3 regions of the Streptomyces sp. NPDC048291 genome follow, and region 2 is predicted to be linked to each of the others. Evidence: riboswitches for the same ligand, from Rfam matches in the RefSeq annotation. Region 2 holds a riboswitch; each other region holds the start of a gene.

Region 1 (5,980 bases), on a different contig from region 2:
CGCGCTGCCGCAGGGCGTACCCGCCGTGTACGGCCACGAGGGCGCCGGCGTGGTGGAGGCGGCCGGCGCCGACGTCACCGGCGTGCGGCCCGGCGACCGGGTCGTCCTCAGCTACAACAGCTGCGGCACGTGCGCTCGTTGCCGGGCCGGACGGCGGGCGTACTGCGAGCGGTTCGCCGCCCTGAACAACGCGGGCCGCCGCCCGGACGGCAGCGCGACGCTCACCCGGGGGGAGGACCCTGTCTGGTCCTCCTTCTTCGGCCAGTCCAGCTTCGCCCGGCACGCCGTCGCCACCCGCGAGAACGTCGTCGTGGTCCCGGCGGACACCGACCTCGTGACCGCCGCGCCCATGGGCTGCGGCTTCCAGACGGGCGCCGGATCGGTGGTCAACGTGCTGCGGCCCGAACCGGACTCCAGCCTGGTCGTGTTCGGGGCCGGCGGGGTCGGCCTGGCGGCGGTGATGGCCGCCGCCGCCCTCGGCACCGGCACCGTCGTCGCCGTGGACCTGGTGGAGCGCCGGCGCCGCCTCGCCGCGGAACTGGGCGCCACCCACACGCTCGACGGCGCGAGCCCGGATCTCGTCGAGCACATCAGGGACCTCACCGCGGGCGGCGCCTCGCACGCCTTCGACACCACCGGAGCGGCCCCGGTGATCCGCGCCGCCGCCCGCGCCCTGGCACCCCTGGGTTCCCTGGTCGTCGTCGGCCTCGGCGCGGCGGACCTCGGCGTCGACACGCTGGACCTCATCGGCGGCGGCAAGACGATCCGCGGCAGCATCGAGGGCGACGCGAACCCGCAGGACTTCGTCCCCCTCCTCCTGGACTGGCGGGCAGCGGGCCGCTTCCCCGCCGAACGGCTCGTCACCGCCTTCCCGTTCACGGCGATCGACGAAGCGGTCGCACGGATGAAGGAGGACGTGGTCAAACCGGTGCTGACCTTCTGACCCGCCGCCGCGACCGAGGCCCGGGACGCCCTACGACGGGTCGACAGGCCGACGGGTCGGTGAGCCGTGGACGCGACGGACGCGAGAAGATCGTCCCCGACCCACGCGTCCACCCGCTCCCGGAAGGAACCGACGAGATCATGTGCCTCATCGCGGCCCGCGGCCCGGCGGAGGTGGCCGGATGACCGGCGCCCAGGAACACGTCCTGCTGCACGTCGACGGACGGGCCGGGCACATCACGCTCAACCGGCCGAAGGCCATCAACGCGCTCTCGCACGCCATGGTGCGCCGCATCGACGAGGCGCTCACGGAGTGGGAGCACGACCCCGCCGTGCGGACCGTCGTCATCACCGGTGCGGGGGAGCGCGGCCTGTGCGCGGGCGGGGACATCCGCGCCGTCCACGACGACGCCCGGGACGGCGACGGGTCGGCGGCAGCCGCGTTCTGGCGGGACGAGTACCGGCTCAACGCCCGCATCGCCCGGTACCCGAAGCCGTACGTCGCGCTCATGGACGGCATCGTGATGGGCGGCGGCGTCGGTGTCTCGGCGCACGGCAGCGTCCGGATCGCCACCGAGCGGTCGCGGATCGCCATGCCGGAGACCGGGATCGGCTTCGTCCCCGACGTCGGCGGCACGTATCTGCTGAGCCGCGCGCCCGGCGAACTCGGCACCCATCTCGCCCTGACCGGCGCGTCGATCGGCGCCGCCGACGCCGTGCTCTGCGGACTCGCCGACCAGTACCTGCCGGCCGGCTCGGTCCCCGCGTTCGTCGCCGACCTCGCCGGCCTGCCGGTACCCGAGGCGCTCGCCCGGCGGGTACGGCAGGCGCCCGAGGGGGAGTTGGCCGGGCACCGGGAGTGGATCGACGCCTGCTACGCGGCCGGCACCGCCGAGGAGATCGTCCGGCGGCTGCTCGCGCACGGCGACCCGGCCGCGAAGGAGACCGCGGACACCCTGCTCACCAGGTCACCCACCGCCCTGAAGGTCACGCTCGCGGCGCTCCGCCGGGCCCGCGAACTCGGCTCCCTGGAACGGGTCCTGGACCAGGAGTACCGGGTCTCCTGCGCGACCCTGACGACCCATGACCTGGTGGAGGGCATCCGCGCCCAGGTCGTCGACAAGGACCGCACCCCGCACTGGTCCCCGGCCACCCTCGCCGAGGTCACCGACGCCGACGTCGACCGCTTCTTCGCCCCGCTCGGCGCACGCGAACTCGGCCTCGCCCCACCCGTCTGACCCGCCCCACCCGCCGCCCACCAGGCGCGAGACGAAGATCACGCCTGGTGACGCGGTCTTGGCCGTGCTCCTGACACGCGGTACGGTCTGTCCGATATCGACGACGGCGAGACGGAACCCGGTGGGAATCCGGAACGGTCGCGCCACTGTATGCGAGAGCCCCACAGCTGCTCGTGAGTCAGACCCGTGGCCGTCGTCCTGTGCACCACCGAGATGGGACGCGAACTCCCAGAGGAGGTCCTGCCATGGCGCAGACCGTCGCTCCGCCGACAGCCAACACCCCCGCCGTGCCCGCCAAGCTGCCGCTGTCCGCGATAGCTCCCTGGGCGGTCTTCTTCGGCATCCTGATGCTGGTCCTGCTCTACTTCGTCGGCGCCGAACAGGGCGCCACCTCCGTGTTCAGCGGCACGGACGTCCACGAGTGGGTGCACGACGCCCGCCACCTGCTCGGCTTCCCCTGCCACTGACCCGAGGGACGCCGTACCACCCATGAACTCCGCAACGGTCCGGAACCTCCTGGTGCGGGGCATGCTCGCCGGCCTGGCCGCCGGCCTGCTCGCCCTGGTCGTCGCCTACCTCCTCGGCGAGCCGAACGTCGACAAGGCGATCAGCTTCGAGGACGCCCACTCGCACGAGCACGAGATGGAGGTCGTCTCCCGCTCCCTGCAGTCCACCGCCGGCCTCGCCACCGGCGTCCTCGTCTACGGGGTCGCCTTCGGCGGCATCGCCGCCCTCGCCTACTGCTTCGCCCTCGGCCGCGTCGGCCGCTTCTCGCCACGGGCGACGGCACTGCTGCTGTCCGGCTGCGCCCTGGTCGCCGTCTACGTGGTGCCGTTCCTGAAGTACCCGGCCAACCCGCCGTCGGTGGGCGACCCGGACACCATCGGCAAGCGGACCACGCTCTACTTCCTGATGATGCTGCTCAGCGTGCTCCTCGCGGTCGCCGCCACCATCCTCGGCAAGCGGCTCCAGCCGCGGCTGGGCACCTGGTGGGCCGCCGTCCTCGCGGTGGCCGCGTTCGCCGTCGTCATCGGGCTCGCCTACCAGTTCCTGCCGGTCGTCAACGAGGTGCCCGCGGACTTCCCGGCCACCCTGCTGTGGCGGTTCCGGCTCTCGGCGCTCGCCATCCAGATGGTGCTGTGGGTCGGATTCGGCCTGCTGTTCGGCGAGTTGGCCGAGCGCGTCCTCAACCCGAAGCCGGCGAAGGCACCGACCGCCGCGCGCACGGTGCCCGCACCGCACTGACCGGCACCACGCCACACCGAACGACACGAGAGGGCCCACCGGATCCGTCCGGGGGCCCTCTCGCGTTTCCCTCGACTCCGCCCCGGCCGGCCGGCGGACCTTCGCGAACGGCGCACGCCCGCCGCGGTACGTCTGCTGTGAACCCGCCGTGAACCCGCCGTGTCTTCGGCGCGCGGCCGGTGCCGCACTCGCGCTCGGGGCCGCTGACAAGGAAAGATGGGCGGCGAGCGATCGATCAACGACTGCGGAGGAAGTGGACTCATGCCGCATGAGCGAGCGGGCCGGCCGGCGGCTCCGGAGGACCTCGTCGACGTGGCCCGGCTGGTCACGGCCTACTACGCGCTGCACCCCGACCCGTCCGACCCCGGCCAGCGGGTGGCGTTCGGCACCTCGGGACACCGCGGATCGTCGCTGACGACCGCGTTCAACGAGGACCACATCGCCGCGACCAGCCAGGCCATCTGCGAGTACCGGAGCGGCCAGGGCACCGACGGCCCGCTCTTCCTGGGCGCCGACACCCACGCCCTGTCCGAGCCGGCCAAGGTCACCGCCCTTGAGGTGTTCGCCGCCAACGGCGTGACCGTCCTCGTCGACAGCGCCGACGGCTACACTCCCACCCCCGCCGTCTCGCACGCCATCCTCACCCACAACCGGGGCCGTACCACCGGCCTCGCGGACGGCGTCGTCGTCACCCCCTCGCACAACCCGCCCGCCGACGGCGGCTTCAAGTACAACCCGCCCAGCGGCGGCCCCGCCGCCTCCGACGCCACCTCCTGGATCCAGGACCGCGCCAACCAGATCATCGCGGGCGGGATGAAGGACGTACAGCGGATCCCGTACGAGCGGGCGCTCGCCGCGCCCACCACCGGCCGGTACGACTTCATGGGCGTCTACGTCGACGACCTGCCCAGCGTCCTCGACCTCGACGCGGTCCGGGCCTCCGGGCTCCGCATCGGCGCCGACCCGCTCGGCGGCGCGTCCGTCGCCTACTGGGGGCGGATCGCCGAACGGCACAGCCTCGACCTCACCGTGGTCAACCCGTACACCGACCCCACCTGGCGGTTCATGACGCTGGACTGGGACGGCAAGATCCGCATGGACTGCTCGTCGCCGTACGCGATGGCCTCGCTCATCGAGAAGCGCGACGAGTTCCGCGTCGCCACCGGCAACGACGCCGACGCCGACCGGCACGGCATCGTCACCCGCGACGCCGGCCTGATGAACCCCAACCACTACCTCGCCGTCGCCATCTCCTACCTCTACCGCCACCGCGGGCAGTGGGCGGCGGGCGCCGGCATCGGCAAGACCCTCGTCTCCTCCTCGATGATCGACCGGGTCGCCGCCGACCTCGGCCGCCAACTCGTCGAGGTGCCGGTCGGGTTCAAGTGGTTCGTGGACGGACTGGTCAGCGGCGCCATCGGGTTCGGCGGCGAGGAGTCGGCCGGCGCCTCCTTCCTGCGCCGCGACGGCTCCGTCTGGACCACCGACAAGGACGGCATCCTGCTCGCCCTGCTGGCCTCCGAGATCACGGCCGTGACGGACAGGACCCCGTCCGAGCACTACGCCGGCCTCACCGCCCGCTTCGGCGAACCCGCCTACGCCCGCATCGACGCCCCCGCCACCCGCGAGGAGAAGGCCCTCCTCGGCAAGCTCTCCCCGGCCCAGGTCACCGCCGAGACCCTGGCGGGCGACCCGGTGACCGCCGTCCTCACGGAGGCGCCGGGCAACGGCGCCGCGATCGGCGGCATCAAGGTGAGCACGGAGAACGCCTGGTTCGCGGCCCGCCCCTCCGGCACCGAGGACGTCTACAAGATCTACGCCGAGTCCTTCCTGGGCGCCGGCCACCTGGCCCGGGTGCAGGAGGAGGCCAAGGCGGTCGTGGACACCGCACTCGGCGGCTGACGACGGCGGCGACCGGGGCGGCCCGGTGCCGGGCCCTCAGGTCGCGAAGGTGCGGCGGCGGGCCCGGGCCTCGGCCAGGTCCGCCGCGGCCCGGCGGGCGTCGGCCGCGAGGTGGGCCGAACCCCAGGCGTGCGCGGTGCGCTGGGCCAGCGCGTAGCCCTCGGCCGCCGCCCGGTCCTCGCCGAGCAGCCGGTGCAGATCGGCGAGGCCGTGCGCCAGCGGACGGCTCGCGTACGCCACGCCCGCCGCGCCGGCCAGCTGGTCCCGCAGCGGCCGCAGATGCCCGAGGAGGGCGGCCGCCGTGCCGTGGTCCCGGTGGAGCACGGCGAGCTCGGCCCGGAAGTCGAGCTCCAGGCCGTAGAGATGGTCCCGCGTCGGTTCCGCGCCGATCGGTACGGCGAGCGACTCGTCGAGTCTGCCGAGGCGGGCCAGGACCAGCGCCCGCGCCACCGCGACCTGCCCTGGCGCCGACTCGTACACGGCCCGGACCAGCGGCTCCACGTCGGCGGCCCGGTCCTGGACGAGCCGCATGGCGATCAGTCCGAGCGTGCGCAGGCCGGTGGCGTGGTGGGCGCCCACCCGCTGGAGCAGCGTGTCCGCCTCCGCGTAGGCGGCCTCCGCCGCCGCGAAGCGCCCGGCCACGCAGGCCAGCA
Region 2 (5,980 bases):
GCCGTGGGTCACCCGCTCCAGCCGCCGTACGACGGTGTCGGCGGTGTCCGCGGCGGCCTGGAGGACGGCGCCGACGACCGCGTGCGAGCCGTCCCCGGCCAGGCCGTAGGTGCCGGGGCGCAGCGAGGCGAGGTCACGGGTGAGGGTGATGCGGCCGGCCGCGGTGCCGTGCACGGTGAGCCGGGGCTCGGTGGGCAGGGGGCGGCCGGGCGGTGCCTTCAGCGCGGCGTCACTGGCGAACCGCCCCGCGGCCACACCGGCCGCACCGGCGGCGAGTACGGCACCGACGGCAGCGGCCGTGACTTTGACTGGGCGCACCTGTCCAGTGTCGGGGCGGAGCGGGTCGGCGGCCAGTGGAGGCGGGGGCGGTGGGGGTGGCGGTGGGGGTGGCGGTGGGGGCGAGGGTGGTGAAGGCGAGGGCAGGGGCGGGGGGTCCGCCTCCGTTCACTTCTCCTTCTGCCCGTAGCCGCGGAGCCGCTCGCCCACCTCCGCCACCTGTGCCGGGGAGAGCAGGCTCGGGGCCAGGCCGGGCACCGAGGACGCCGCCAGCCACAGGCGGCACATCCACTCCAGCTGGGCGGTGCGGTCGTAGGCCTGGGTCAGGGTGGTGCCGTAGGTGATCGTGCCGTGGTTCTGGAGGAGGCAGCCGGAGCGGTCGGCGAGGGCGCGGAGCATGTTCTCGGCCAACTCGTCGGTGCCGTACGTCGCATACGGGGCAACCCGGACCGCGCCGCCGAGCGCTGCGGACATGTAGTGGATCGCCGGCAGCTCGGGGACGAGCGTCGAGACGGCCGTGGCGTGCACGGCGTGGGTGTGGACGACGGCCCGGGCGTCGGTGCTGCCGTAGATCGCGAGGTGCATCGGCAGTTCGCTGGTCGGGACCAGGGTGCCGAGGACCTGGCGGCCGGCGAGGTCCACGCCCGTCACGTCGTCCGGGGTGAGCCGGTCGTAGGGCACGCCCGACGGCGTGACCAGCACGGTGTCGCCGACGCGGACCGAGACGTTGCCGGAGGTGCCGACGACCAGTCCGTCGGAGACCGTGCGGCGGGCGGCGTCGACGAGTTCGAGCCAGGCGTCCGCCTCCGCCGCGCGTACATCCCGCCTTCGCGGCTCCGACACACCTTGTGCGCCGGCCCGTCCATCCCGTCCGTCACGCTCGTCGCGCCGCTGCTCAGCCATGGCCCGATCCTGCCAGGCGGGGCTCCAACGGGCCTGCACGGCTGGGCACTTTAGGCCGGACGTCCCGAATCCTGTAGAGCGCAAACCACCGCAAAGAGTTCCATTTCCAGGCTTGGCCGAAGATCGCCGAGGATACGCCGATCTTCCAATAATCTCTGGACGATTTTTCGTACACGTCGCCATTCCGGGGGGAAACATGGCCCGTGACCGTATTCCGCCGTCCCACGACCGCCACCGCCGGCGCCGCCGCCACGCCCGCGCCCTCGCGGCGGCCGTGGCGGCGCTCGCCCTCGCGGGCACCGCGACCGCGTTCACCGGGACACCGGCGTCCGCGGCGAGCCTGCCGAAGGGGCACGACGTCTCCTCGCACCAGAAGAACGTCGACTGGCCGAGCGCCAGGACGAAGGGCGCCAGGTTCGTCTACATCAAGGCCACCGAGTCCACCACCTACCGCAACCCGTACTTCGACCAGCAGTACAACGGCTCACGCCAGGCGGGGATCAGGCGGGGCGCGTACCACTTCGCCCTGCCGGACAAGTCGTCGGGCGCCCGGCAGGCCGCGTACTTCGTGAGCCACGGCGGCACCTGGACGGCGGACGGCTGGACGCTGCCGCCCGCGCTCGACGTCGAGTACAACCCGTACGACAAGAAGCACAGGTGCTACGGACTGAGCACCTCCCGGATGGTCCAGTGGATCAGGTCCTTCAGCGACGAGCTGAAGCGGGAGACGGGCCGGCGGCCGGTGATCTACACGACCACGAACTGGTGGAACCTCTGCACCGGCGGCAGCGGCGCGTTCGCCGCCGACCACGCGCTGTGGATCGCCCGGCACGGCTCGGCGGACGCCGGGACGCTGCCGGCCGGATGGTCGTCGTGGACCTTCTGGCAGTACGACAACAGCGGCAGCCTGCCGGGTGACCAGAATCTCTTCAACGGGTCGGCGGGCCGACTGAAGGCGTTCGCCCTGGGCCTGTAGCCAAGCGGCGACCGGGCCGCCGGGCCGGAACCGGGACGGCGGCCTCACCCCACTCCGCGCACACCCACCCCGATATCGATCTCATACACCACCAAGACCGCCCCAGTTCACCTTCCGTTCATCCAGGTTGCCTACGGTCCAACAGCCAATGACCTCGAAAGATTGCCTGGGTAAATGGAAAACTTCTCGCTGATCCTCGCGATTGTGGTGATCACCGCACTCGCGTTTGATTTCACGAACGGTTTCCACGACACCGCCAACGCGATGGCCACCACCATCTCGACCGGTGCGCTCAAGCCCAAGATCGCGGTGGCCATGTCCGCCGCGCTCAACCTGGTGGGCGCCTTCCTGTCGGTGGAGGTCGCCAACACGATCTCCAAGGGTCTCGTCGACGAGAACGGCATTCGTCCCGAGGTCATCTTCGCCGCCCTCGTCGGCGCCATCCTCTGGAACCTGGTGACCTGGCTGGTGGGCCTGCCGTCCAGTTCCTCGCACGCCCTCATGGGCGGTCTGATCGGCGCCACCGTCGCCTCCGCCGGCTTCGGCGCGGTCCACGGCGACGTGCTCGTCACCAAGGTCCTGCTGCCGGCGGTCGCCGCCCCCGTCGTCGCGGGCCTCGCGGCGGCGCTCTCCACGCGCCTCTCCTACAGGCTCTCGAAGAACGCCGAGGACGAGGCCACCCGCAAGGGCTACCGTGCCGGCCAGATCGCCTCCGCCGGCCTGGTCTCGCTCGCGCACGGCACCAACGACGCGCAGAAGACGATGGGCATCATCACCCTCGCGCTGATCGCGGGCGGTTCCATCGCTCCCGGCTCGAACCCTCCCACCTGGGTCATCCTCTCCGCCGGCCTCGCCATCGCGCTCGGCACCTACATCGGCGGCTGGCGGATCATCCGCACCATGGGCACCGGCCTGACCGACCTCCAGCCACAGCAGGGCTTCGCCGCCCAGACCAGCGCGGCCACCGCCATCCTGGCCTCCTCCCACCTCGGCTTCTCGCTCTCCACCACGCACGTCGTCTCCGGTTCCGTGATGGGCGCGGGCCTCGGCCGCAGGGGCGGGACGGTCCGCTGGTCCACCGCGACCCGCATGATGGTCGCCTGGGTGCTCACGCTCCCGGCCGCCGCGCTGGTCGGCGCGCTGGCCGAGTCCGTGACGGACCTCGGCGACTGGGGCACGGCGGTCGTCGCCGTCTTCCTCGTGGCCTCCAGCGCCGCGATCTGGAAGCTCTCCCGCCGCGAGGTCGTGGACAGCGGCAACGTCGTCGCCGCCGCGGAGCCGGCCGGCGTGGTGACCACGGCGATCGCCGCCGTGACCCCGCCGCCCGTGGGCACGGCCACGGTCGCGGAGGACCTCACCGCCACGATCCCCTCCCCCGCCCCGGCCGCTCCCGCGGCCGACCCGGCCGCCACCGTCTGACCCCGAGGAAGAAGCGACATGAACATCGACTGGGCAGCCATCGGCTCCGTCTTCGGCGTCAGCCTCGTGGCCACCGTGGGACTGGTGGCCCTCTTCACCCTCGGCATCAAGGGCCTCTCCGCCCGCGAACGCGCCACCGCCCAGGGCGACTCCGCGGCCCTGGCCGTGACCGCCGCCTACCTCTGCTTCGCCGGCTGCGCGGCCGCCGTGGCGTACGGCATCCACCTGATCGTGGCGAAGGCCTGACACAAGAGGGCCCGGCACAAGCAGGCCTGACACACGAGGGCCTGACACAAAGGGCCTCGTCGGCGCCTCGAAGGCTCCTCTCCGTCCGGACGGAGAGGAGCCTTCCGCATGCCCCACAGGCCCCGCCGGACAACCGGTGTGGGCCTTCCCACACACTCCCCTCGCAGGTCAAAGGCAAGTTGACGGGTCTTCCGGGGGCGTGGTGGACTTCCGGAGCCATGTACGGCGGCAAGGGAGGAAGCCGGTGTGAATCCGGCGCGGTCCCGCCACTGTCACCGGGGTAGCAATCCCCCGGAAGCCAGGAACTCCCACCGCCGGTCTCGTCGAACCAGGGCGTGGACACCCTGAGTGAGGACATAACGCCATGCGCGGCTGCCGATCGAGGTCGAGTACCCGGCCCGTCCCCGACCCCGTCGCCGACCCCTCGGCCGGCTGAGCCGATGGGTGCCGATCGCGTCTTCGCGTACGGCGCCGCCGCCGGCCTACTCGGTGATCTGCTGCTCGGCGATCCTCGCCGAGGGCATCCGGTCGCCGTGTTCGGACGGGCGGCCGGAGCCGTGGAGCGGGTGCTGTGGCGGGACCACCGCGGGTGGGGCGCGCTGCACACCGCGGTGTGCGCCGGCGGCGCCGTGGCGCTGGGCGCCGTGGCCCAGCGGGTCGTACGGCCGTCCGCCGCCGCGTCCGTCGCTCTCACCGCCGCTGCCACCTGGGCCGTGGTCGGGGGTACTTCGCTCGCGCGCGAGGCCCGTGGCATCGGGCGGGCCCTGGAGGCCGGCGACGTCGAGGCGGCCCGCGCCCGGCTGCCGCATCTGTGCGGACGGGATCCGCAGGCCCTGGACGCCGACGGGATCGCGCGGGCGGTCGTGGAGTCCGTCGCCGAGAACACGAGCGACGCGGTCGTGGGCGCGCTGGTGTGGGGAGCCGTGGCCGGCGTCCCCGGGCTGGTGGGGTTCCGGGCCGTCAACACCCTGGACGCGATGGTGGGTCACAGGTCGGCCCGGTACCGGCGGTACGGGTGGGCCTCCGCGCGGCTGGACGACGTGGCCGGCTGGCCGGGGGCGCGGCTCACCGCCGTACTGGCCGCGGCGGCCGGGGACGACCCGCGGGGGGCCGTACGGGCCTGGCGGGCCGATGCCGTGAAGCATCCGAGTCCCAACGCCGGGCCCGTGGAGGCGTCGTTCGCGGGGGCGTTGGGGGTGCGGCTCGGGGGGACGTTGTCGTACGGGGGCCGGGTCGAGCACCGGCCGGTGCTGAACGGGGAGGGGCGGGCCGTGGAAGTCGCGGACATCGAGCGGGCGGTGTGGTTGTCGCGGCGGGTGGGGTGGCTGGCGTTGGGGGTGGGCGCGGCCGGGGCGCTGCTGCGCGGATCGCTCCGGGGCAGGGCGTCATGAACAACGGAGGCCTCCTCGTCGCAGGTACCACCTCCGACGCCGGGAAGAGTGTCGTCACCGCCGGTATCTGCCGGTGGCTGGTGCGGCAGGGTGTGAAGGTCGCGCCGTTCAAGGCGCAGAACATGTCGCTCAACTCCTTCGTCACGCGCGAAGGAGCCGAGATCGGGCGGGCGCAGGCCATGCAGGCGCAGGCCTGCCGGGTGGAGCCGACCGCGCTGATGAACCCCGTGCTGCTCAAGCCCGGCGGCGAGCAGAGCAGTCAGGTCGTGCTGCTCGGCAAGCCGGTCGGCGAGCTGAGCGCGCGTGGCTACCACGGCGGGCGGCAGCAGAAGCTGCTCGGGACCGTGCTCGACTGTCTCGCCGAGTTGCGGGGCACGTATGACGCGGTGATCTGTGAGGGGGCCGGCAGTCCGGCGGAGATCAACCTGCGCCGGACCGACATCGTGAACATGGGGATCGCCCGGAACGCCGGGCTGCCCGTGCTCGTGGTCGGGGACATCGACCGCGGCGGTGTCTTCGCCTCCTTCTTCGGGACCGTCGCGCTGCTCTCGCCGGAGGACCAGACCCTCGTCGCCGGGTTCCTCGTCAACAAGTTCCGCGGGGACGTCTCCCTGCTGGAGCCGGGCCTCGACATGCTCCACGGGCTCACCGGGCGGCAGACCTACGGCGTCCTGCCCTTCCGGCACGGCCTCGGGATCGACGAGGAGGACGGGCTGCGGGTGTCCCTGCGCGGGACCGTGCGCGAGTCGAACACCGCCCCGCCCGTGGG
Region 3 (5,980 bases), 680 kb from region 2:
CCCACCAGACATGACAAGGACCACTGCACAAGAGGGCAGTAATCGTTGACATGTGACGGATCGACAGGAAAGGATCACATCACCAGGCCACGGTCGAACCGACCCGCCCCGGCTGCCGCCTATGGGGGAGCGGCGTCCAGGGCGACCAGCCGCCCCGCCTCCTCCCAGAAGGTGAGGCGAACCGATGCCGCAGCCCGTCCTGCTCCTCGGCGCCGGCCGCCGGCGCGCGTACGACGAGGGCGTGCTGACGCGCATCGCCTCGGCCCGCCCGGTACTGCTGGTGGACGCCGCGCCGCCCGCCTGGGCACAGCCGTGCCTGGCCGGTCACCTCGCGGCGGACCCCGGCAAAGGCGGCGCCACGGCGTCGGCGGTGGTTCGGTTCGCGGCCCGGCACCGGGTCCGCGGCGTGCTGACCTACTCGGGCGAGTACGCGGTCGCCGCCGCGAGGATCGCCGGGCAGTTGGGGCTGCCCGGCCCCTCCCTCGCCGTGGTCGCAGCCTGTACCGACCCGCCCGCCCTGCGTGCGCTGCTGGCCGGCCGTGCCGTTCCCGTCGGCGACCCCGCCGACCCCGGCGCACCCCGCGCGCCCGGCGTCCCGCCCCGTGTCTCGGCCGAGACGGTCGTCCTGGACGGCGAGATCCGGATCGCCGCCATCACCCGTACGACCCTGGGTCCGGCGCCCGCCCGGCAGCCGCTGCGGCACACCGTGCACGCCCACGACGGCCTGCTGCACAACCGCTTCCTGCGCCTGGCCGTCGACCGCACCGTGCGCGCCCTCGGCGTCGACCGGGGTGTCCTGCACATCGGCCTCGCCCTCACCGACCGCGGCCCCCGGGTCACCGACGTCGCCCCGCATCTCCCGGGCGACCTGATCCCGCTCCTCGTCAGGCGGGCCACCGGCGTCGACCTCGCCCGGGCCGCCGCCGCCCTGGCCACCGGCGAGGCCGCCGACACGACGCCCACCCGGCAGCGGACGGCCGCGGTCCAGTTCGCCTACCCCGCCGCCACCGGCCGCCTCGACCACCTGGACCTCTCCCCCGACGCGGCCCGCGAACCCGGCGCCGACCGGATGCTCCTCACCCGGCACACCGGCAGCCACGTCACCGCCGGCCCGCACGCCACCGCCGCCGACCGGCTGGCCCTGTGGGTGGCGGTCGGCGAGACCCCGGCCGACTGCGACGACGCGCTGCGCCGGATGGCCCGCCACCTGTCGGCGGGCATCGCCCCGCTCGCGAACGCGGCGAACGCGGCCTAGGGGTTTTGGTCAAGAGTTCGATCCCGTGGTCCTCCCGTTCGGGAAAGGCGCTGGATCGCCGGGCGCGTCCCGCCCTACGGTGCCGCCATGAGCAATCACCAGGAAGCGCCTGTCGCGCCCGTCGAGGCCTTTGAACCCCCTTACTACGTGGCCGTCTTCAGCACGGTGCGCACCGCGGACCAGAGCGGCTACGCGGAGACCAACGCCCGCATGGAGGACCTGGTGAAGGACGTCCCCGGGTACCTGGGGATGGACTACGCGCAGACCCCCGGCGGGCTGGGCATCACCGTCGGGTACTTCCGCGACGCCGACGCGCTCGCGCAGTGGCGGACCGATGCCGAGCACCGCGAGGCACAGAAGCGCGGGCGGGCCGAGTGGTACGAGAGCTACACCCTGCACGTGGCGAAGGTGGAGCGGAGCCACGGTTTCACGCGGGGGTCGTCCGCGGACGCGGCGCGCTAGAAGGCGACCGCCCGTATCAACCGCCCCGCCTCCCCGAGCACTTCGACCTCCGCCCGGCTCATCGCCGGATCGGCCGCCCGCCGGCGCAGGGCCTCCGCCAGCCCCTCCTCGGTCAGGCCCGCCCCGGCCGGACCGCCCGGGTCGGCGAGCAGGGCGGTCAGCAGGCCGTGGGCCAACGGGTACGCGCCCAGGGTTACCTGGGCGAGGATCACCGCGGACATGCCCCAGTCGAGTCCGGGCGGCCCGTCCTCGGCGTTGGTCCAGTCGATGACCCGGGGGCCGTCGGCGGTGAGTATCACGTTGTCCGGATGCAGGTCGAGGTGGAGGACCCGGGCGCCGGGTGCGTCCGGGTCCCGGCCTGGCAGGGCGTGCAGCCGCCGCAGCAGCGAGGCGAGCAGCGCACCGCCCTCCGCCGGGCCCGTCTCCCCCGCCAGCAGCGCCGCCAGCATGGTCGGCCCGGACAGCCGCTCCATGACCAGTTCGGTACGGGACCCGGTCGGCCGCACCCGGGGCGCCGGGTACCCGTGCTCCCGTACGTACGTCATCACCGCGCCCTCGGCGACCGCGTCCCCCCGGCCGTCCCGGTCCCGGCGCAGCACCCATGCCTCGTCGAGCTCGTACACGTCGGCCGAACGCCCCGAACCGAGCAGTCTCCCCGTCATGGCATGACCATAACGAGACGGTCTCCGCACAGCCCCCTCTCAGCTTCCCGTCGGCGGCCGGTAAGGTAGCCGGGTCGTCATCACCCGTACGGGGGGAAGCCGGTGCAATTCCGGCGCTGACCCGCAACCGTGAGCCGCACTCGTGCGGCAAGCCGGACCGCCGCGCCCGGGACGTTGATCGGCTCATGTGCGCCGGCACCCGTCGTCGCACGGCACCGTCGAGGTTTACGGAGCCGAGCCGCCGGGGTGTCCCGTGCTGCCCGGCTCCCCCGCAGGGAGAGGCACCCGCCGACCATGACCGTCCTCCGCCGCACCGCCGGGGTGCTGGCCGCCACCGCCGTCATCGGTACCGCCACACCCGCGACGACCGCACTGGCCGCCGGCACCACCTCCCCGTCGCCGTCCGCGTCGGCGGTGCTCCCGTCGGGGCTGTACGGCAGCTCGGACCCGAAGTTCGACGGCGTCTGGCGCCAGTCCCTCGCCCTGCTGGCCCAGCGCGCGGTGGGGGTGACCCCGGCCGTGAAGGCGGTGGACTGGCTGGCCGGGCAGCAGTGCGCGAACGGCGCGTTCGCCGCGTTCCGCGCCGAGCCGACGGCGGCCTGTGACGCCAAGGTGGCCGTCGACACGAACAGCACGGCCGCCGCCGTACAGGCGCTGAAGGCGGCCGGCGGGCACGACGCCGCCGCGGACAGGGCCGTGACCTGGCTGAAGGCCCAGCAGAACAAGGACAGCGGCTGGGGCTACACCCCGGGCTCGCCCAGCGACACCAACTCCACCGGCGTGGTCGTCGGCGCGCTCGCGGCGACCGGCGAGAGCGCGGACAGGTCGCCGTACGACCTCCTCGCCAAGTGGTCCCTCCCGTGCGGCCAGGACGGCGGCGGTGCCCTCGCCTACCAGCCGGACAAGCAGGGGAAGCTGGCCGCCAACGCGGACGCGACCGCGGCCGGGGTGCTCGGAGCCCTCGGCAAGGGCTTCGTGACGACGGCCGGGAAGACCCCGGCGAAGGCCCCCGCCTGCGCCGGAGCCGGTTCCGGCAAGGCCCTCACCCGGGAGGACGTGGCCCGCAACGGCGCCGCGTACCTGGCGGACGCCATGGCCAAGGCCGGCCACCTCGTCTCCGCGCTCCCCGGCGCCACGCCGCAGCCGGACTACGGCAACACCGCCGACGCGGTCGTCGCCCTCGCCGCGCAGGGCTGGACCGAGCAGGCCCGGAAGCCGTACGCCTGGCTGGCGGCGCACGCCGTGCCGTGGGCGGAGCAGAGCGGGCCCGCGGCCTACGCCGAACTGATCCTCGCCGCACACGCGATGGGCGCGGACCCGCGCGACTTCGGCGGCACGAACCTGGTGACGGCGCTGAACGCGACGGGACCGGCACCGCGGGCCGCCGCCGAGAAGCAGGCCGAGAAGCACAGCCAGGCGAAGAAGTCGGGCAACAGCGTGTGGTGGATCGTCGGCACCGGGCTCGTCGCCGGGATCGGCATCGGCTTCCTGTTCAGCGGCCGTCGCAAGCAGCAGCAGCCGTGACCGCGGTCCGCCGTGCGGTGCCGCTGCTCCTGGCCGCGCTGACGCTGTGCGCGACGGCCGCCGGGCCTGCGGTGGCCACCGGCTACCGGTACTGGTCCTTCTGGGAGCGAGACGGCGCGCGCTGGACGTACGCGACGCAGGGGCCGTCGACCGCGCGGCCCGCCGACGGTTCGGTCGAGGGCTTCCGCTTCGCGGTGAGCGAGGACTCCGCGGACGCGTCGCGCCCGCGCGGCACGGCGGACTTCGCGACGATCTGCGCGGACACGCCCGCCGCCGGGGGCCGCAAACGGGTGGGCCTGGTCGTCGACTTCGGCACGACGGCGGACGCGCCCTCGGGTGAACGGCCGCCCGCGCGGCGGACGGCGTGCGCGGTGGTGTCCGAGGACGCGACGACGGCGGAGGCGCTGGCGACGGTGGCGAAGCCGCTGCGGTACGACACGAACGCGTTGTTGTGTGCGATCGGGGGGTATCCGGCACGCGGGTGCGGGGAGAAGGTCGCGGCGGGGGCCGGGAGTTCCCCGTCGACCGGCGGCCCGTCCCTCGACCTGGCGGCCGGCGCGGGGGTGGTCGTCCTGGTGGCCGCGGGCGCCGTCTGGCAGACCCGGCGGCGCAGACATGCGTGACCACCACAGTGCGGGCGAGTGGCGGCTCCTCGCGCAGTTCCCCGCGCCCCTGAAGGGGCACGCCCCAGCCACGGACAGTCGCACCGCCGCGGGCCGGTGGGGGTTGCTCGCGCAGTTCCCCGCGCCTCTGAAGGGGCGCGTCCCAGCCGCGGGCAGTCGCACCGCCGCGGGCCGGTGGGGGCTGGGTGCGCGGTTCCCCGCGCCCCTTGCGGGGCGTTGCGGTCACCTGCTCAGGCTGCGGGCGGTCGTGCCGCCGGGGCGATGGGGGTCCCCCCGCTCAAGCGAAGCCGAGAGTGGGGGAGGGTGGGCGCAGGCGGTACTCTGCAGGCGCGGGCGAGCTGTCCTGCCCCCGCGCTCCCGCGCCGTGCACCCCGGTGCCTGGTGGCTCTGGTCGCTGTCGCTGGGGGTCGCCGCGTCGCGGACCACCAATCCGCTGATGCTGGGCCTGCTCGTCGCGGTCACCGGGTACGTCGTGGCCGTGTGCCGCAGCCGGACCGCGCCCTGGTCGCGTTCGTACGCCGCGTTCGTCAGGCTCGGCCTCGCCGTTCTGCTGCTGCGCCTCGCGTTCACCGTGCTTCTCGGGTCCCCCGTCCCCGGTGCGCACACCCTCGTCACCCTCCCCGAAGTCCCGCTGCCGCACTGGGCCCAGGGCATCCGCCTCGGTGGCCGGGTCACCGCCGAGGCACTCGTCTTCGCCCTGTACGACGGGCTCCGGATCGCCACGCTCCTCATCTGCGTCGGTGCCGCGAACGCACTCGCGAGCCCGGCCCGGCTGCTCAAGTCCCTGCCCGGCGCCCTGTACGAGCTCGGCGTGGCCGTCGTCGTCGCGCTCACCTTCGCGCCGCACCTGGTCGCCGACGTGCAGCGGCTGCGGGCCGCCCGGCGGTTGCGCGGCCGACCGGACTCCGGTGTGCGCGGTCTGATGCAGGTGGGGCTCCCGGTGCTGGAGGGCGCGCTGGAGCGTTCGGTCGCTCTCGCCGCCGCGATGGACGCGCGCGGGTACGGCCGCAGCGCCGACGTCCCGGACCGGGTGCGCCGTACGACGGCCGGGCTCACCCTCGGCGGTCTGCTCGGCGTCTGCGCGGGGCTGTACGGGCTGCTCAGCACCGAGGGGGGCGGCTACGGGCTGCCCGTCCTGCTGGCCGGGGTGGCCGCCGCGCTGGCGGGGCTGCGGCTCGGCGGCCGGCGTTCGCCGCGCACCCGGTACCGGCCCGACCCGTGGGACGCGCGCGCCTGGCTGGTGTCCGGCGCGGGCGCCGCCGTCGCCGCCCTGCTCACCCTGGCGTCCGTCCGCGACCCGGCGGCCCTGCAACCAGGGGTCGTACCGCTGGTCGCCCCCACCCTTCCGCTGTGGCCCGGGGCCGCCGTGCTGCTCGGTCTGCTGCCCGCCCTCGTCGCGCCGAAGGAGCCGTCGTGATCCGCTTCGAGAACGTCTCGGTGACGTACGAGGGCGC

The links. Region 2 has a riboswitch for cobalamin ahead of ACGF5O_RS03965 (cobalamin biosynthesis protein). Riboswitches for the same ligand answer to the same signal wherever they lie in the genome.
Region 1: linked by a shared signal. The riboswitch ahead of ACGF5O_RS31940 (CbtB-domain containing protein) and the one ahead of ACGF5O_RS03965 (cobalamin biosynthesis protein) in region 2 are both predicted to bind cobalamin.
Region 3: linked by a shared signal. The riboswitch ahead of ACGF5O_RS00960 (prenyltransferase/squalene oxidase repeat-containing protein) and the one ahead of ACGF5O_RS03965 (cobalamin biosynthesis protein) in region 2 are both predicted to bind cobalamin.

Annotation. Positions count from the first base shown of each region.
Region 1 is NZ_JBICZC010000012.1:292,381-298,360, forward strand. Features, by position in the region: gene ACGF5O_RS31925 (NAD(P)-dependent alcohol dehydrogenase) at 1-943, shown strand, start outside; gene ACGF5O_RS31930 (hypothetical protein) at 1,003-1,128, shown strand; gene ACGF5O_RS31935 (enoyl-CoA hydratase/isomerase family protein) at 1,125-2,180, shown strand; cobalamin riboswitch at 2,248-2,389, shown strand; gene ACGF5O_RS31940 (CbtB-domain containing protein) at 2,426-2,647, shown strand; gene ACGF5O_RS31945 (CbtA family protein) at 2,670-3,425, shown strand; gene pgm (phosphoglucomutase (alpha-D-glucose-1,6-bisphosphate-dependent)) at 3,687-5,327, shown strand; gene ACGF5O_RS31955 (BTAD domain-containing putative transcriptional regulator) at 5,364-5,980, opposite strand, start outside.
Region 2 is NZ_JBICZC010000001.1:903,101-909,080, reverse strand. Features, by position in the region: gene ACGF5O_RS03990 (alpha/beta hydrolase) at 1-318, opposite strand, end outside; gene ACGF5O_RS03985 (class II aldolase/adducin family protein) at 445-1,179, opposite strand; gene ACGF5O_RS03980 (lysozyme) at 1,376-2,155, shown strand; gene ACGF5O_RS03975 (anion permease) at 2,330-3,574, shown strand; gene ACGF5O_RS03970 (hypothetical protein) at 3,593-3,820, shown strand; cobalamin riboswitch at 4,007-4,148, shown strand; gene ACGF5O_RS03965 (cobalamin biosynthesis protein) at 4,261-5,211, shown strand; gene ACGF5O_RS03960 (cobyric acid synthase) at 5,208-5,980, shown strand, end outside.
Region 3 is NZ_JBICZC010000001.1:225,380-231,359, reverse strand. Features, by position in the region: gene ACGF5O_RS00975 (hypothetical protein) at 185-1,255, shown strand; gene ACGF5O_RS00970 (antibiotic biosynthesis monooxygenase family protein) at 1,343-1,717, shown strand; gene ACGF5O_RS00965 (phosphotransferase) at 1,714-2,379, opposite strand; cobalamin riboswitch at 2,434-2,564, shown strand; gene ACGF5O_RS00960 (prenyltransferase/squalene oxidase repeat-containing protein) at 2,674-3,903, shown strand; gene ACGF5O_RS00955 (SCO2322 family protein) at 3,900-4,526, shown strand; gene ACGF5O_RS00950 (energy-coupling factor transporter transmembrane component T) at 4,870-5,943, shown strand; gene ACGF5O_RS00945 (ABC transporter ATP-binding protein) at 5,940-5,980, shown strand, end outside.